DNA from 4 places in the Phytopseudomonas daroniae genome. Region 3 is predicted to be linked to each of the others. Evidence: riboswitches for the same ligand, from Rfam matches in the RefSeq annotation. Region 3 holds a riboswitch; each other region holds the start of a gene.
What was found. Region 3 has a riboswitch for cobalamin ahead of DNK10_RS12180 (CbtB domain-containing protein). Riboswitches for the same ligand answer to the same signal wherever they lie in the genome.

Region 1 (4,369 bases), on a different contig from region 3:
TGACCATGCCCATGGCCAGGTGCGGAATGCACTGGATGCCATACAGGCCGGCCTCGCTGAAGGTCACCTCGATCTCTTCGTTGATCTTGCCCTTGAACGGCTCGGCGCCCTGCGGCAGGAAACCGGGGATGCTCGCAGCGTTATGGGTCGGGTGGGTGGCGATGAACTTCACGCTGTCGCCAGGGGCGATGGCCAGGAAATCGGGCTCATAGACCATCGAGCCGGACTCTCCGCGGTTGAGCATCTTGACCTCATGGGTTTCGGCCAGCGCCGGAGTCACGAACAGAAGAGTAGCGAGCAAAGTGAAAAACGGGGAAACGCGCATAGCGAACGACTCGTATCAGATAGGTTGAAAGCGCAGCACCCGGGCCCCGTCTTCAGGGTCGACCAGGTAGCGGGCGCGTACGCCGAAGGTGTCGCGTAAGCGCTCGGTCGTCAGCACCTCGGCCGGAGCGCCCAGCGCCACCAGGCGACCACGTTGCATGACCCCGAGGCGGTCGCATTCCAGCGCCTGGTTGAGGTCGTGCAAGGCGATCAGCGTGGTCACCGGCAGCGTGCGTACCAGGTTGAGAATCGACAGCTGATGCTGGATATCCAAATGGTTGGTGGGCTCGTCGAGCAGCAGGATCTGCGGTTTCTGCGCCAAGGCCCGGGCAATGTGCACGCGCTGACGTTCGCCGCCGGAAAGCGTGCTCCAGGCACGTTCCGGCATTTCGGCCATGTCCACATCGGCCAGGGCCTGGACGACGATCCGTTCATCCTCGGCCGACCAGGGCTGCAAGGCCGACAGCCAGGGCGTGCGGCCCAGCTCCACGGCATCGCGCGCGGTCACCGCGTCGGCGGTCTCGGCCTGCTGCTCGACGAAGGCCAACTGCCGGGCCACTTCGCGGCGGCTCAGGCTCGCCAGCGGCCTGCCCTGCAGCCGCACCTGCCCAGTGCCGGGCACGCGAATGCCGGACAGCAGCTTGAGCAGGGTCGACTTGCCGGAACCGTTGGGGCCGATCAGGCCGAGTGTCTCGCCCTGACGCAGCTGCAGATCGACGCCGGCGACAATGGCGCGCCCTTTCACCGACCAGCCCAGATCGCTGCACTGCAGCACCGTGCTCATCGCGCTCGCCTCCCACGCACCAGGATCACTGCAAAGGCCGGCGCGCCGATCAGCGCGGTCACCACACCGATGGGCAGCACCTGGCCCTTGATCACGGTACGCGACAGCACATCGGCGGCAATCAGGAATATCGCGCCGATCAGGGCACTGACCGGCACCAGCCGACCATGACGCACGCCAACCAGTAAACGCGCGGCATGGGGAATCACCAGGCCGACGAAACCGATGGAGCCGACGATCGACACCATCACCGCGGTGACCAGCGCCGCGCTGGCGATCAGCGTGGCCTGCACCCGGCGTACCGGCACACCGAGGGATGCCGCCGATTCGGCGCCGAAGGTGAAGGCATCCAGCGCCCGGGTATGCCAGGCCACCAGCAACACACCGGCCAGGGCCACGGGCACGGCCAGCGCCACGTCGTGCCAATTGACTCCGCTGAGGTTACCGAGCAACCAGAACATGATGCCGCGGGCCTGCTCGGCGCTGGCTGATTTGGTGATCAGCAGCGAGGTCACGGCGTTGAACAGCTGGGAACCGGCGATACCGGCGAGAATGATCTGCCCAGTGCCATTCATGGCGCCGCCACCGGCAGCGCGGGCCAACAGCGCGACCAGGCTGAAGGCGGCGATGGCGCCGATAAAGGCGCCCATGGACAGCGACAGCATCCCCGCGCCCAGCCCCAGCAGCGCTACCGAAACCGCGCCGGTGGAGGCCCCTGCGGAAATCCCGAGCAGATAAGGATCGGCCAACGGATTGCGCAGCAGCGCCTGCAGTACCACGCCGGATACCGCCAGTCCGGCGCCACAGCAGGCCGCGACCAGGGCGCGGGTCAGGCGGTAGTTCCAGACGATGCCCTGGTCGATCGGATCGAGCACGAAGCCAGTGCCGAACAGCTTGTTGGCCAACACCTGGAACACTACCGATAGCGCAATCGGCGTTTCGCCCAGCGCCACACCGGCGACCACCGCCACGGCCAGCAACAGCAGGCAAATGAGCGTCAGCAGGAACAGGTGAGTACCGCGAGCCATCATTTCTGGATATCGAACCCGTCAACGGCCTTGGCCAGGGTTTCGATGCCGGCGATCATGCGCAGCGAAGCCTGCATGCCGTCGGCATCGAGGATCACGATACGGCCGTTCTTCACTGCATCCATGTGCTTGGCCACCGGATCGTTGCGCAGGAACTCGAGCTTCTTCTCCACATCGTCAGCCGGGAAACGGCGGCGATCCATGCGCGCCAGCACCAGCACGGTCGGGTTGGCCTTGGCCAGGGTTTCCCAGCCCACGGTTGGCCACTCCTCGCTGGACTCGACCACATTGCGCAGGCCCAGGGATTTCATCATGTAGTCAGCGACGCCCTTCTGCCCGGCCATGTAGGGATCGAGATCCAGGTCGGCGCTGGAGAACCAGAACGCAGCGGAGATCTGCCTGGCCTGGCGCTGCTCGGCATTTGCAACCGCCTTGCCGAGTCGCTCCTGCAGGCTGCTGACCAGCTTGTCGCCTTCATCCTGCACATCGAAGATTTGCGCCAGTTGCTGGATGCTCTTGTACAGGCTGTCGATCTGGAACGGCTGCAGGCGAGTGCCGTCGGCACCGACCAGGTTATCCTTGCCTTCGCAGTCGGATGGCAGGATGTAAGTCGGGATCTTCAGCTCGTGGAACTGCTCGCGGGTAGCAACCACGCCCTGCTCGCCGACCATCCACTCGAACTGCACGGCCACCAGGCCAGGACGCTTGCTGATCACCGACTCGAAGCTCGGGTCGTTGTCGGCCAGGCGCTCGACCTTGTCGTTCTGCGCCTCGAACTCGGGCAGTACGTTGCTGAACCAAAGAGAAGTACCAGCCAGATGCTCGCCAACCCCCAAAGAATAGAGGATCTCGGTGCCGGCCTGGCCGATGGTCACGGTGTTGTTCGGCGCAGCGGCGAAGCTCAGCGCATGGCCACAGTTGTCGATAGTCAGCGGGTATTGGGTCGGGCTGGCGGCCAGCGCCATGGAAGACAGGCCAAGGGCGGCGGTGAAAACGGCGAAACGAGACACGAGCATGCGGGTGATCTCCAAAACAACGAATACGCATAAACGGCAGTGCGCAGGCTGGAGAACACATCACGCCAAGCGGCCATGGCCACACCTGTCCCTTACGGAAGGTGATTACGGATGCCCCTCCCGGACACCCCGCCGGCTGGTTCGATTGCAGCGCCCGACCACCGCTGCGTCGCAGCTGATCAGACCCTATGCCGGCAGGTCTCCTGACTAGTACGTCGACGCACTGCTGCGGCCTTCCCGGAATCGCTTCCAGTGACACGAATGCAGCCATGCTCGGTACCTACAGTTGCGGGGGCAGTTCCGTTTCGCCACATGAGGTGGCGTCGGATTCCCTATTGATTCCTCGCGGAAACCGGCGGCGGCATCTTAAACGATCGAGTCACGTCACGGCAGCGCCATTTACCGCGGGTTGTTGCTGCCTTTCCCGGTAGCACGGGAAAAATAGCGGGCGGCAAACGGATAACGTAGTGAAACTCCTTGTCGCCATTATTGTTATATTATAACAATAATGCAACGCGTTTATCGCGCCCGGCTCAACTGCTAGACAAGCCACCGTCCGGGATAAGGCGCAAGCGGACGGTCGTAGGATGGGTGAAACCCATCGGAAATTGATGGGTTTCACCCATCCTACGGGCTGGTGGATGAAAAGAGCGTCATCCACCCTACATCTGCTTGCGCCTTGTAGCAGGCACTGAAGATTCCGCTTGAAATGAGAAGCAAAATCAATAAACTGATAAATGTTATTTTATAACATATTAATTGGAGTTCCCATGAAACCCGGCATCCATCCCGATTACCGCCCCGTGCTGTTCCACGACGTCTCGGCCGACGCCTACTGGCTGATCGGCTCCACGGTGAGCACCGACAAGACCCGCGAGCACAGCGATGGCAACACCTATCCCTATGTCGCACTGGATGTGTCCAGCGCCTCGCACCCGATCTACACCGGACAGCAACGCCAGACCAAGAGCGAGGGCCGAGTGGCCGGCTTCAACAAGCGCTTCGCCGGATTCGCTGGAGCCCGCTCATGAAAGTCGTCGCCTCGCTGAAACAGGCCAAGCTGCGCCATCGCGACTGCCAGATCGTCAAGCGCCGCGGGCGTATCTACGTGATCTGCAAGACCGAGCCGCGCTTCAAGTGCGTGCAGGGGCGGCCCAAACCGCAGCGCAAGAACAAGGGATAAATGGCTTGAATCACCAACCCCGGCGCGAAACGAT
Region 2 (4,369 bases), 140 kb from region 3:
ATCGGCGTGCCGTTGCGATACAGACTGCGCAAGGTATCGCCAAAGTCGTCATAGGCCTGATCGGCCTCGACCCGTCCGTGCAGGCCATGGATGACGGCCTGTGGATAAAGCGCCTGGATGCGCCGCGCAGTGGCCAGTGCAGAGGGGCCGAGGATGACGAGAGCGGGGGAGGGAGTCATGGTTTATCCACTGTCAGGAGCAGGCAGGCAAGTTCGCTGAAATCATGTAGGAGCTGGCTTGCCGGCGATAACGTTGGTGAAATCGGTACCGGCATGCAGGCTGAAATCGATTCGCCGGCAAGCCGGCTCCTACGCTATGCAAGGGGCAAGGTCAGCTCAACCCCGCCACTTCTTACCCGGCACCACGATCATCGAAAAATACGGCGAGGCCATGGGCTCGACTTCGTCCAGCGGCACGATGCGCTGGTTGGCCATGGTCGCCCGCTCCACGTAGTGGGCGCGGTCGTGCAGGTCGAGATCCACCAGTATCCGGCGTACTTTCTCGAAGTTGCGTCCGAGTTTCATCACCACGGCGGCTTCGGCGTCGCGCAGGCGCTCGCGCAGCTCGTCTTCGGGCAGCACGCCGGAGAGCACCGACAGGCTCTGGTTGCGGTATACCAGTGGTACGCCGAGCACCGCCGCGCTACCGAGCATCGAACACACGCCGGGAATCACCTGGGCCTCGTAGCGCTCGGCCAGGCGGTCGTGCAGGTACATGTAGGAGCCGTAGAAGAACGGGTCGCCTTCGCAGATCACCGCCACGTCGCGGCCGGCGTCGAGGTGCTCGGCGACCTGGTTGGCGCAGGTGTCGTAGAAATCGCTGATCACGTCCTCGTAGCACAACGGAGGCTCGAGCTTTTCGGTGGTCACCGGGTAGACCAGCGGCAGGCGCTGCTGGCTGTCTTCCAGGTGCGCTTCGATGATGCCGAAGGCGTTGCCGCCCTGGCCGATATTGGCCTTGGCCACGAAGTAGCCGACCACGGGCGACGACTTGAGCAGGCGCAGGGCCTTGAGGGTGATCAGTTCCGGGTCGCCCGGGCCTACGCCCAGGCCCAGCAGGCGGCCTTTGCCGGGGCGGTCCATACCGGTCATCATTCGACCTCCGTGGCCAGGGCGTTGACCGCGGCGGCGGCCATGGCGCTGCCACCGCGACGGCCCTGGACGATCACGTAGGGCACGCCGTGTTCGGCGAAGGTGCTGGCGAGCAGCTCCTTGGATTCCGCGGCACCGACGAAGCCCACCGGGAAACCGAGAATCAGCGCTGGCTTGGGCGCACCGGCAGCGAGCATGTCGAGTAGATAGAAGAGTGCGGTGGGCGCATTGCCGATTACCACCACCGAGCCTTCGAGGTGCTCGCGCCAGTGCTCCAGGGCCACCGCCGAACGGGTGTTGCCCAGCTTCTTGGCCAGCTCCGGTACACCGGCATCGTTGAGGGTGCAGAGCACCGGGTTGCCCGCTTGCAGGCGCGTACGGGTCACCCCTTCGGCGACCATGCGCGCATCGCAAAGAATCGCCGCGCCATTGGCCAGGGCCTGACGCCCGGCCGTGCCGGCACCCGCGGAAAAGCGCAGATCCTGCACCACATCGACCATGCCGCAGGCGTGGATGACCCGCACCGCGAGCTTCTCCAGATCCGCCGGAATGGCGCTCAGGTCGGCCTCGGCGCGGATGATGGAGAAGGAATGGCGATAGATCTCCTGACCATCGCGGATGTAATCGGTCATCGGGTGAAACTCCAGGTATCGGGAAGCGAAGCCAGCAGCTCGCTGGCTTCGTCGAGTGTCAGGTGGCGCGCCAGTGGCGCGCCGAAATCGTTGCTGTCAGAACGACGGGCGAACAGGTCGTAGCGCCCCTCGGCTACCGCCAGCAGGGTCACTGGCGCACGGTGCGCCGCGGCGCAAGAGCGGCTGCAGCCGCTGAGGTGGATGCCCGCCTGCCGGCTGCCGGCCTGCAGCCTTTCGGCCAGGCGCCCGGCATCGGCCTTGGTGTCGGCCAGGCCCTTGGCGCAACCGCTCGAACCGGTACAGGCGATGACGCGTGTCAACGGCGCATCGGCATCGACCAGCAGACCGAGCCCTTCCAGCGCCTGGGCAGCTGTCTTCGCATCGGCCTCGGCGATATTCGGCAGCAACACGCTCTGCCAGGGGGTCAGGCGCAGGCTGCCATCGCCCAGACGCCGAGCCAGAGCGGCCAGGCCAAGCAGTTGTTCAGCGTCGATTCGGCCCAACGGCGGCACCCCGCCGATATACACCAGACCAGGCTGGCGCTGGGCGCCGATACCGATATGGGCCTGGGGTTCGGCAGGGCTGCGCCGCCACTGATCCGCGCTCAGCAGAACGTCACCCAGACGTTCGCCCAGGCGCTGCAGCAGTTCGGCGGCCGGGTGGCTGACGAGCAGATGGCGCATGCGCGTCTGCTCGGGGCTGGCCAGTTCGAGAAACAGATCGAGCAGCGCCAGCAGCAGATCATGGGCATGCGCCTCGGGCACCACTGCCAGCGCGGGCGCATCGCCAGGTGCCTGTGGCGGGCAACCGGCCAGGCCGAAGGCATAGCCGATCTGGCCATCCAGCGGCAGGGCGCTGAGCCAGATATCGTGGGGATGTTCGAGCATGGCAAGGCGTTCGCCGCCATCGAGCAGCAGGGCGAACTTGGGCGACAGCGCGTGCAGGCGCGGCGTGTTCTCCAGGGTCGTCAGCAAGCGTGCGGCCAGCGCCGACACGTCGACCAGCGCCGCCGGATCGAGGCCGGCGGCGGGGCTGACCATCAGGTTGCGCACATCGTCGGCACCGGGTGAGTTCGGGCCGAGACCCGCAGCCAGCAGCTCGCCGATCAGCGCATCTTCACTGCCGGCATGGATGCCGCGGATCTGCAGGTTGGCGCGGTTGGTGGCTTCGAGCACGCCGCCTGCATGGCGTTGCGCGGCCTGGGCGATGCGCTCGGCCTGGCTGGCGTCGAGGCGGCCGCAGGCCAGCTTGATCCGGCAGATACCGCCGTCCTTCGCCTGCACGATACGCAGCAACCCCGGACAGGCCGAGGGGCGAAAGGCTGGAGATGGATTGCACTGGGCCTGTTTCAACGGATCACCGGGGTCGGGTCACATGGGCATCCGTTCGAGGATAGGCCAGAGAAGGTCGAGCTTCTATCACCGGGACACCCCGCCCGGTGTGGGCACATGCGACTGAATCCGTCGGCAGGTCTCCTGGCTCGCAGGTCATGGCGCGTGGCCGGCCTTCCCGGTTTCCCAGTGGCGGTTGGCACATGCGCTCGCTGCGTACAGTTGCGGGGGCAGCCACGCGGCAGAATGCTCCGCTCGTGTTCCCTCTTAGGCCCGCGCCTACGTACCACGTAGCCGACGGACACCGACGAAGACGCTATTATGCCCGCTTTGCCCACCCGGATGAAAAGCCGCGTCGTCGGATACTCCCGTTCCGGTATGTGCGCGGAAGGCCCGAAGCGGCCTTTTGTAGGGTGGACGACGCTTTATCCGTCCACCGCCTTACCATCGTAAATGGTGGACAAAAAGAGCGTTGTCCACAGGACTGACAATTGAGGAAAACGCATGACACCCTGGCTGACCGTCGTGGGCATTGGAGAAGACGGCTATGCCGGCCTCGGCAAGGCGGCGCGGCATGCCCTGCTCAAGGCTGGCCAGGTGTTCGGCAGCGAACGCCAGTTGGCCCTGCTGCCGCGCTGCATCGGTGCCACGCGTCTGGCCTGGCCCAGGCCCTTTTCCCTGGCACCGGTGCTGGCGCAGCGCGGCACGCCGGTCTGCGTGCTGGCCAGCGGTGACCCGATGCTCTTCGGTGTCGGTGCCAGCCTGGCTCGCGAGTTGCCGAGCGAGGAGCTGCACATCCTGCCGGCGCCTTCGTCCTGCTCGCTGGCGGCGGCTCGCCTGGGCTGGCCGCTGCAGACCACGACCCTGGTCTCGCTGGTTGGCCGACCGCTGGCGGCACTCAATGCGCAGATTCATCCCGGCGTGCGCCTGCTGGTGCTGAGCAATGATGGCGCGAGCCCGGCAGCCATCGCCGAGCTGCTATGCGAGCGCGGTTTCGGGCCCAGTCGGCTGAGCGTCTTCGAGCACCTGGGCGGTGAGCGGGAGCGGCGGATCGACGGCCTGGCCGGGGGCTGGTCGCTGGATCGGGCGGCCGATCTCAACCTGGTGGCGATCGACTGCGTGGCCGGCGATGACGCCAGGTGTCTGCCGCTCACGCCCGGTCTGCCGGACGACGCCTATCGTCATGATGGGCAACTCACCAAGCGCGACGTGCGCGCCATCACCCTGGCGCGTTTGGCGCCGCTGCCCGGCGAACTGCTCTGGGATGTCGGTGCCGGCTGCGGCTCCATTGGCATCGAGTGGCTGCGCGCTCATC
Region 3 (4,369 bases):
CCGGCACCAGGATCAGCGTCTTGCCGCGCCCGGCCAACTCCACCAGACGCTCGATGCCGTAGCGCCAGTAGCTGACACCGCCATGCACGGAGATCAGGATCACCTTGGCGTGCTGCAGCACCTGCTCGACGTAGAAATCCACCGAGGCGTTGTTGCCCAGTTGCGCCGGGCTGGCCAGGCGCAGACTGGGGTAGTCCTCGGGCAGATGGCAGGCGACCTCGGCCAGCAGCGACAAGTGCGAATCACCGGTGCACAACACCACCAGCTCGGAAGGCGTCTGGCCGAGGTCGGCGATGCTGTCGGCCGGTAACGACTGTCCGGGCTGAGTACGCAGAAGATGCATCTAAGCGAGCTACAAGCTACAAGCTACAAGCTGCAAGCAGGAACAGCCCGCAGCCAAGCTTCTGGCTTTCACTTGTGGCTTGAGGCTTGCAGCTTGAAGCTTCATTTGAGCGCCGCTTTCAGCTCGGCAGCGATGGCTGTGTGATCGAGCTCCTGGCCAATCACGATAAGGCGGGTAACCCGCGCCTCATCAGCCTGCCAGGCACGGTCGAAGTGCTTGTCGAAACGCAGGCCGACACCTTGCAGCAGCAGGCGCATTGGCTTGTTCGGAACGGCGACGAAGCCTTTGATACGCAGGATGCCGTGCCTGGCCACTACGTCCTTCAGCGCGGCGAGCAGGCGGGCTTCATCGATTTGCGGTAGTTCCACGTGGAACGAGTCGAACTCGTCGTGATCGTGGTCTTCCTCCTCATTGTCGTGATGGGTCTTGCGGCCTTCGATGTGCAGTTCGGTCTCGCTGTTCAGGCCCAGCAGCACATTGAGCGGTAGGGAACCGCCATGGGCTTCGACCACCTTGACCGCCGGCGGCAGCTCTTCGCCAACTTCGGTGCGCACCGCCGCCAGGGCGTCGGCATCGAGCAGGTCGGCCTTGTTGAGGATCACCAGATCAGCGCTCGCCAGTTGGTCGGCGAAAAGCTCGTGCAGGGGCGATTCGTGATCGAGATTGGGGTCGAGCTTGCGCTGGGCATCGACCTGATCGGGGAACGCGGCGAAGGTGCCGGCGGCCACCGCCGGGCTGTCGACCACGGTAATCACCGCATCGACGGTGCAGGCGTTGCGGATTTCCGGCCAGTTGAAGGCCTGTACCAGCGGCTTGGGCAGGGCCAGGCCGCTGGTTTCGATGAGGATATGGTCGAGGTCGCCGCGGCGTTCCACCAGCTCGCGCATCACCGGGAAGAACTCTTCCTGTACGGTGCAGCACAGGCAGCCGTTGGCCAGTTCGAAAACGCGGCCATTAGCCTCTTCCTCGGTGCAGCCGATGGAACACTGCTTGAGGATTTCACCATCGATACCCAGTTCGCCGAACTCGTTGACGATCACCGCGATACGGCGGCCCTCGGCGTTTTCCAACATGTGCCGCAGCAAGGTGGTCTTACCGGCACCGAGGAAACCGGTGACGATGGTGACGGGAAGTTTGGCGAGCGTTTTCATGGAGGCCCCTGGCGTCTGGAGAAACGGCGAGCGGGCAATAGATGGCAGGCACAAGCCGAAGCTGGCACGAAGGCATCACCGGATCACCCCGCCCGGTTGTCGAAAGCGTTATCGAGGCAGGTCTCCTGGCTCACAGGTCATGGCGCGTAGCCGGCCTTCCCGGTTTCCCAGTGGCGGTTGGCGATGCGCTCGCTGCTACAGTTGCGGGGGCAGCCACGGCTTGCCGTGTTCCCTCTTAGAACCTGTTCAAAGGCTCGCGAGCTAGAGTCCTGCAAGGCAAAAACAGGCGAGGAAGCGGAGTGTACTTTTGTACATGAGCATTCCGAGCCTGTTTTTAACGCAGCAGGGCCGACGCGCAGCAGACTTTTAACAGGTTCTAGCTCCATGGCGATGCATGAAGAACCTCGAAGACGGCAAGGCTACGCAGTGCCTGGCGGGCGGTCAATCTCGACAGGGGTCACCAGGCCTTGCAACATATTGACGCAAACACCGCTTCATGGTGTTCTTGTGCAGCTGTTTCAGGTGTCTCGCGCCGCCGAGCGCGAGGTGAAACGGGAAGCCGGTGCAAGTCCGGCGCTGCCCCCGCAACGGTATGTGTACGAAGGGTTATCGAAGCCACTGTGCCTCAGGCATGGGAAGGCTGACCCAATACTGTCCCATGACAGTCGTCACGAGCCCGGAGACCGGCCTGAAGTAATCGTTTGGCAACCCGCGGTGGGCGGGCACACGCCGGATATCAGGCCGCCTTGCCTGCTCTCTCGCTGTGTCTTTCTGCCTCGACTTCCTCGTCCTGCAGAAGGCCACGCCCATGTCCACCAGCACTCTGTCCACCTCCGTTTCACTTCCCCTGTCACAGCGTCTGATCCTGGCCGTGGGCAGTTGCCTGCTCGGCGCCGCGCTGATCTTTTTCGCCGGGTTCTCCCACGTCGAAGCCCTGCACAATGCCGCCCACGATACCCGGCATAGCGCCGCGTTTCCGTGCCACTGAGGACGCCAGAATGATCAAGCGTATTGCCCAGACCGCGGGCTTCGCCGGCCTGCTCGCCGCCATCGTACTGACCCTGCTGCAAAGCCTGTGGGTCACTCCGCTGATTCTGCATGCGGAGACGTTCGAAGTCGCAGAGCCCGCTGCCGTTATCGAGCACAGCCACGACACTGCCAGCGCCACTCACGAGCATGACGCCGCTGGCGGCCACAGCCACGAGGGTGAAGCCTGGGCACCGGAAGATGGCTGGCAGCGCCTGTTGTCCACCGGCCTGAGCAACCTGGTGGTCGCCGTCGGCTTCGCATTGATGCTCGCCGGCCTGTTCACCCTGTGCGCGCCACAGAAAACCTGGCAGGGCCTGCTCTGGGGCCTGGCCGGTTTCACCACCTTCGTGCTCGCACCCTCAGCCGGTCTGCCGCCGGAACTGCCGGGTACCGCCGCCGCAGAGCTGGTGCTGCGCCAGTACTGGTGGATCGGCACGGCCGCCTCGACCGCCGCTGGTCTGGCGCTGCTGGCGTTTGGCAGCAACTGGATCCTGCGCATCCTCGGCGTGGTCATCCTCGCCCTGCCCCACCTGATCGGCGCCCCTCACCCGGAGGTTCACGAAAGCCTGGCGCCCGAAGCCCTGGAGCATGAGTTCATCCTCGCTTCGCTGCTGACCAATGCCGCGTTCTGGGCGGTACTGGGCCTAGTCGCCGCCTGGTTCCATGGCCGCGAGCAGAAGCAGGCGTGAGCGAGCGCCCTACCCTCGTCGCCGGCCTGGGTTGCCGGCGCGATTGCCCGCTGAGCGAGCTGCTGGCCTTGCTCGACAGCACGCTGGCCGAGCATGGCTCGAGCACTGCCGAACTGACGGCCCTGGCCAGCAGCGAACACAAGGCCGACGAGCCTGGGCTGCTGCAGCTGGCCGAGTACCTGTGCCTGCCCATCACCTTCCTGCCCGCCGAGGTGCTGACGGGTTACCATGACCGCCTGAGCCAGACCTCCGATATTGCCCTGCGTGTCACCGGCAGCCCAAGCGTTGCAGAGGCCAGCGCTTTGGCCCTGGCCGAACGGTTGAGCAGTCGAACCGCTCGCCTGTGGATAACCAAGCGCAAAAGCGCCAACGCCACGCTGGCCGTTGCCCGCAGCGATTCGTAGGGTGGATCACGCTTTATCGATCCACCGGGTGGCGATCCACCGGCTGGTGCTCCCCCGCCGAGCGATCGGACAAGCCGAACAACACGCAGGAAGAGCAAAGCGCCTTCTCCCCTACACTCAGGACTCCCATGACCGTCTACTTCATCGGCGCCGGCCCCGGCGACCCCGAGCTGATTACCGTGAAGGGTCAGCGCCTGATCCGTTCGTGCCCGGTGATCCTCTATGCCGGTTCCCTGGTGCCCGAAGCACTGCTCGAAGGCCATCAAGCCAGTCTGGTGGTGAATACCGCCGAGCTGCATCTGGATGAAATCGTCGCCCTGCTGCGCGCCGCCCACACGCGCGGCGAGAACGTAGCGCGGGTGCATTCGGGTGACCCGTCGCTGTACGGCGCCATCGGTGAGCAGATTCGTCACCTGCGCGCGCTTGGCATCCCTTTCGAGATCATTCCTGGCGTTACCGCTACGGCGGCCTGTGCCGCGCTGCTGGAAAGCGAGCTGACGCTGCCCGATGTCTCGCAAACGGTGATCCTCACCCGCTATGGCAGCCAATCACCGATGCCCGAGGGCGAACAGTTGCATGACCTGGCTCGTCACGGCGCGACGATGGCCATCCACCTGGGCGTGCAGCACCTGCCGAAGATCGTCACCGACCTGCTGCCGCACTATGGCGCTAGCTGCCCGATCGCGGTGGTGCACCGCGCCAGTTGGCCGGATCAGGATTGGGTACTCGGCACCCTGGCCGATATCGAGGAAA
Region 4 (4,369 bases), on a different contig from region 3:
GGTCAATCACTGATGCACCCGCATCTGTCGCGCATCGCCTCGGCCATCGCCGCTGCGCAGCGGATCCTGATCATCACTGGCGCCGGTTTGTCGGCCGACTCCGGGCTGCCTACTTACCGCGGTCTAGGCGGGTTGTACAACGGCCATACCGAAGAGGGCTTGCCGATCGAGGTGGCGCTGTCGGGCGACATGCTGCGCCGCGACCCGGCGCTGTGCTGGAAATACCTGGCCCAGCTCGGCGCCGCCTGCCTGGCGGCTCGGCCGAACGCCGGGCATGTGACGATTGCCGACTTGCAGGCCTTGAAGCCCGAATGCTGGGTGCTCACCCAGAATATCGACGGCTATCACCGTTTGGCAGGCAGTCCGGCGGATCGCCTGATCGAAATCCATGGTGAGTTGGCGCCACTTCACTGCCAGCGGTGTGGCGGCGTGGATGAGCGGCTCGCCGAGCATCTGCAGCGACCGCTACCGCCTTTGTGCGCGCATTGCGGTGGAGTGCTGCGCCCGCCCGTGACGCTGTTTGGCGAGATGCTGCCGGAGGCGGCCGTCGAGCGTCTTTGTGCGCAGTTGGAGAAGGGCTTCGATCTGGTGATCAGCGTCGGCACCAGTGCCAGCTTTCCTTATATAGTCGAGCCGCTGCTGCGCGCATGCCAGTCTGGCGGAGTGACGGTGGAGGTCAATTTGTCGCAGAGCGAGGTCAGCGATCTGGTTGACTTCAGGATGGAAGAAAGGGCCTTAGATGTTTTCCCGGAACTACTGAGTCACATAAAGCATCATAGAATTTGCAAATGGCCCTGTTAGTAGGCATAGTCGCGGCTGTTAATTTTTCACGCCACGGTCGTGCCCATGCGCAAACGCTTCGCACCCCTCGTGCCTCTCGCACTTACGATGGTTCTCGCCGCCTGCGCTAACCATGCTCCACAACCCCAGATCGACGCCCCTGTCCAGGCTTCTCTGCCTGCCAGACCGGTGGTCGCAGCGCCTGTTCTGGACAGGAACGATGCTGTCGAAGACGACGCAGTCGCCGACTTTGCCGATCACGCGCCCTATGAGCTTCCGGTTCTGGCGGATAGTGTCCTCGAGAAAGGGCTTTCCCTGGTCGGTACCCGCTACCGCTTCGGTGGTAGCTCGGTGAAAACCGGTTTCGATTGCAGTGGCTTCATCGGTTATCTGTTCCGTGAGGAACTGGGCATGGAACTGCCGCGTTCGACTCGCGAAATGATCAAGATCGACGCACCGCTGGTCGAGCGCAAAGAGCTGGAGCCCGGTGATCTGGTGTTCTTCAGCACCAATGGGCGCGGTCGTGTCAGCCATGCCGGCATCTATCTGGGGGATGATCAGTTCATCCATTCTTCCAGCAGCCGCAGTGGTGGTGTGCGGGTCGATAGCCTGGATGATCGCTACTGGAAGCGCACCTTCATCGAAGCCAAGCGTGTCCTGGCTCTCGCGCCGACCGAGCATCTGGCCTCCCAGCATTGAGGTACTGCTGTCCGGTCTTGTAGAGATCGGGCAACATCTTGATGGTTTTCAACGAACTGCAGCGTAAAGCTAAAGCTTGCACTGCAGTTGTGAACGCGGCAGAGTAGGACGCATCCAGGCTCCAGGATCGTCCGTCCATGACTGCTACCGTCCGCATCGCCTTCCTGCTTCTCGTCGCACTGCTCAGTGCCTGCTCCAGTCGAGCGCCGGTACCCGTTCCGCAACCAGTCGTTGTAGCGCCCGTTCCTGGCGGTTATCAGGGCGGTGCCGACGATGTGCTGTTTCGTGCCCTGGGTCTTGTCGGCACGCCTTATCGCTACGGCGGCAATACGCCGGCCAGTGGCTTCGATTGCAGCGGCTTGATCGGTTATGTCTACCGCGATGCAGCCGGCATCCAGTTGCCTCGTTCGACGCGCGAGCTGATCAGCATGCGAGCGCCGACCATCGGGCGTGAAGCCCTGCGCAGCGGTGATCTGGTGTTCTTCGCCACCAATGGCGGCCGTCAGGTCAGCCACGCCGGCATCTATGTCGGTGAAGGTCGCTTCGTGCATGCGCCGTCCTCGGGCGGCACCGTGCGCCTCGACAGCCTCGGCAACAGCTACTGGCAGCGCACCTACATCGAAGCCAAGCGCGTCTTTCCGGTCGAGCTGGCCAGCCATCCCTGAGTCTTCGATTGACGCTGGCGCAGCCAATCCTTACCCTTCGTCGCTTGCTTCAGGTGTCCCCGCTTTCGACCGGGGGTGAAACTGGGAAGTCGGTGCGCCACTGCTCTATTAAGCAGGCAATGCCGACGCTGCCCCCGCAACGGTAAACGAGTCAAACCGCGTTTTTTGCCACTGTATCGCTGATACGGGAAGGCGGCGCTGGTGGCTGCGTCTGGATCAGACGCGGCGCTCGCAAGCCCGGAGACCGGCCTGTCGCTTTCCTGAGTTGCGCGGTGGGCGCGGCCGATGCGCGATCGATCCGGTCAGCGCCCGCCTTCCCTCTGTGTGAGCCTTTTATTGTTCGGCATGAGCCTGGTTCCTGCCCGACCGTTTCACCTGCGTGCGCCTGGCAGCCCGGCGCTGAGGAGATCCCATGAGCCCATCCCCAAGCCGCGAATCGACAGAGCGCGATGCGCGACACAACGCCCGCATGGCGCGCAAGAAAGCCCTGATGGACGAGAAGATCGCTCAAGCTCAGGACGAGTACGGGCTGTTGCTGGTACACAGCGGCAATGGCAAGGGCAAGAGCAGTTCTGCCTTCGGCATGGTCGCCCGCGCGCTGGGTCATGGGCTGAAAGTTGGCGTGGTGCAATTCATCAAGGGCGGCATGGCCACCGGCGAAGAGCATTTCTTCCGCCGTTTTCCCGATGAGGTCAGCTATCACGTGATGGGCGAGGGCTACACCTGGGACACCCAGGATCGCCAGCGCGACATCGAGAAAGCCCATCGGGCCTGGGAGGTCGCTCGGCAACTGCTGAGCGACCCGCAGATCGCCCTGGTGGTGCTGGACGAGCTGAACATCGCCCTCAAGCATGGTTATCTGGATGTGGATGTGGTGCTGCGTGATATCGAATCGCGCCCCGAGCTGCAGCATGTGGTGGTCACCGGCCGTGGCGCGCCACCAGCGATGATCGAGGCGGCGGATACCGTTACCGAGATGACGCTCGTGAAGCATGCCTTCAAGTCCGGCGTCAAAGCGCAGAAAGGCGTCGAATTCTGATGAGTATGGTTTCCAGTCCCGATGCTGGCGAACGCGCGCCGCGTCACTGCCCGGCACTGTTGATCGCGGCCCCGGCGTCGGGGCAGGGCAAAACGACCGTTACGGCTGCCTTGGCACGCCTGCACTCCCGCCAGGGCAAGCGCGTGCGGGTATTCAAATGCGGGCCGGACTTTCTCGACCCGATGATCCTGTCCCGCGCCAGTGGCAACCCGGTGTATCAGCTGGATCTGTGGATGGTCGGTGAGGCCGAGAGCCGCCGCCTGTTGTGGGAGGCCGCTGGCGAGGCTGACCTGATTCTCATCGAGGGGGTGATGGGCCTGTTCGACGGCTCGCCGTCCGCCGCCGACCTGGCTCGCCGCTTCGGTGTGCCGGTGTTGGGCGTGATCGATGGCTCGGCCATGGCCCAGACCTTCGGTGCGCTTGCCGTCGGCCTGGCCAGCTATCAGCCTGATCTGCCGTTCTCCGGCGTGCTCGGTAATCGCGTCAACCCCGGGCGGCACAATGACCTGATCCGTGACAGCCTGCCGGAATCCATTCGCTGGTACGGCTCACTGCCGCGCAGCGCCGCCATCGAATTGCCGAGCCGGCACCTGGGGCTGGTGCAGGCAGGTGAACTTGCCGACCTCGATGTACGTCTGGATACCGCTGCCGACGCTCTCGCGCAGACGGCGACCGTAACTCTGCCGCCGCCCGTGACTTTCGCGGCTCCGCCGATGTCGCCCGTACAGCCACTGCTGGATGGTGTGCGTATCGGCGTGGCCCGTGACTCATCCTTTGCTTTCACCTATCAGGCCAATCTCGATCTGCTGGAGCAGATGGGCGCGACCCTGGTGTTCTTCAGTCCGCTGGCCGATGAGCAGCTACCCGAGGTGGATAGCCTTTATCTGCCCGGCGGTTACCCCGAACTGCATCTGCAGGCGTTGGCGGCTAATCGCTCGATGATCGAGGCCATCTCGGCTCATCAGCATGCCGGCAAACCGATCCTCGCCGAGTGCGGTGGCATGCTCTACCTGCTCGATGCGCTGAGCGATGTGGCCGGTGAGCGAGCCGAACTGGCCGGGCTGGTGCCCGGCCACGCACAGATGCAGAAGCGCCTGGTCGCCCTGGCGCTGCAGGCGGTGACGCTGCCCGAAGGGTTGCTGCGTGGGCACAGCTATCACCATTCACGCCTCGAGTCCGATCTGCA

Region 1: linked by a shared signal. The riboswitch ahead of DNK10_RS16840 (ABC transporter substrate-binding protein) and the one ahead of DNK10_RS12180 (CbtB domain-containing protein) in region 3 are both predicted to bind cobalamin.
Region 2: linked by a shared signal. The riboswitch ahead of cobG (precorrin-3B synthase) and the one ahead of DNK10_RS12180 (CbtB domain-containing protein) in region 3 are both predicted to bind cobalamin.
Region 4: linked by a shared signal. The riboswitch ahead of cobO (cob(I)yrinic acid a,c-diamide adenosyltransferase) and the one ahead of DNK10_RS12180 (CbtB domain-containing protein) in region 3 are both predicted to bind cobalamin.

Annotation. Positions count from the first base shown of each region.
Region 1 covers NZ_QJUJ01000007.1:77,010-81,378, reverse strand. The annotation lists gene DNK10_RS16855 (pseudoazurin) at 1-325, opposite strand, end outside; gene DNK10_RS16850 (ABC transporter ATP-binding protein) at 341-1,108, opposite strand; gene DNK10_RS16845 (FecCD family ABC transporter permease) at 1,105-2,139, opposite strand; gene DNK10_RS16840 (ABC transporter substrate-binding protein) at 2,136-3,152, opposite strand; cobalamin riboswitch at 3,329-3,524, opposite strand; gene DNK10_RS16835 (type B 50S ribosomal protein L31) at 3,923-4,183, shown strand; gene ykgO (type B 50S ribosomal protein L36) at 4,180-4,335, shown strand.
Region 2 covers NZ_QJUJ01000004.1:437,017-441,385, forward strand. The annotation lists gene cobJ (precorrin-3B C(17)-methyltransferase) at 1-179, opposite strand, end outside; gene DNK10_RS12825 (precorrin-2 C(20)-methyltransferase) at 336-1,082, opposite strand; gene DNK10_RS12830 (precorrin-8X methylmutase) at 1,091-1,723, opposite strand; gene cobG (precorrin-3B synthase) at 1,720-3,075, opposite strand; cobalamin riboswitch at 3,172-3,378, opposite strand; gene cbiE (precorrin-6y C5,15-methyltransferase (decarboxylating) subunit CbiE) at 3,559-4,369, shown strand, end outside.
Region 3 covers NZ_QJUJ01000004.1:293,856-298,224, forward strand. The annotation lists gene cobN (cobaltochelatase subunit CobN) at 1-343, opposite strand, end outside; gene cobW (cobalamin biosynthesis protein CobW) at 445-1,494, opposite strand; cobalamin riboswitch at 1,593-1,774, opposite strand; cobalamin riboswitch at 1,998-2,200, shown strand; gene DNK10_RS12180 (CbtB domain-containing protein) at 2,303-2,482, shown strand; gene DNK10_RS12185 (CbtA family protein) at 2,493-3,212, shown strand; gene DNK10_RS12190 (cobalamin biosynthesis protein) at 3,209-3,616, shown strand; gene cobM (precorrin-4 C(11)-methyltransferase) at 3,745-4,369, shown strand, end outside.
Region 4 covers NZ_QJUJ01000005.1:278,647-283,015, reverse strand. The annotation lists gene DNK10_RS14740 (DNA-3-methyladenine glycosylase I) at 1-13, shown strand, start outside; gene DNK10_RS14735 (NAD-dependent protein deacylase) at 13-801, shown strand; gene DNK10_RS14730 (C40 family peptidase) at 847-1,479, shown strand; gene DNK10_RS14725 (C40 family peptidase) at 1,617-2,144, shown strand; cobalamin riboswitch at 2,179-2,411, shown strand; gene cobO (cob(I)yrinic acid a,c-diamide adenosyltransferase) at 2,557-3,183, shown strand; gene DNK10_RS14715 (cobyrinic acid a,c-diamide synthase CobB) at 3,189-4,369, shown strand, end outside.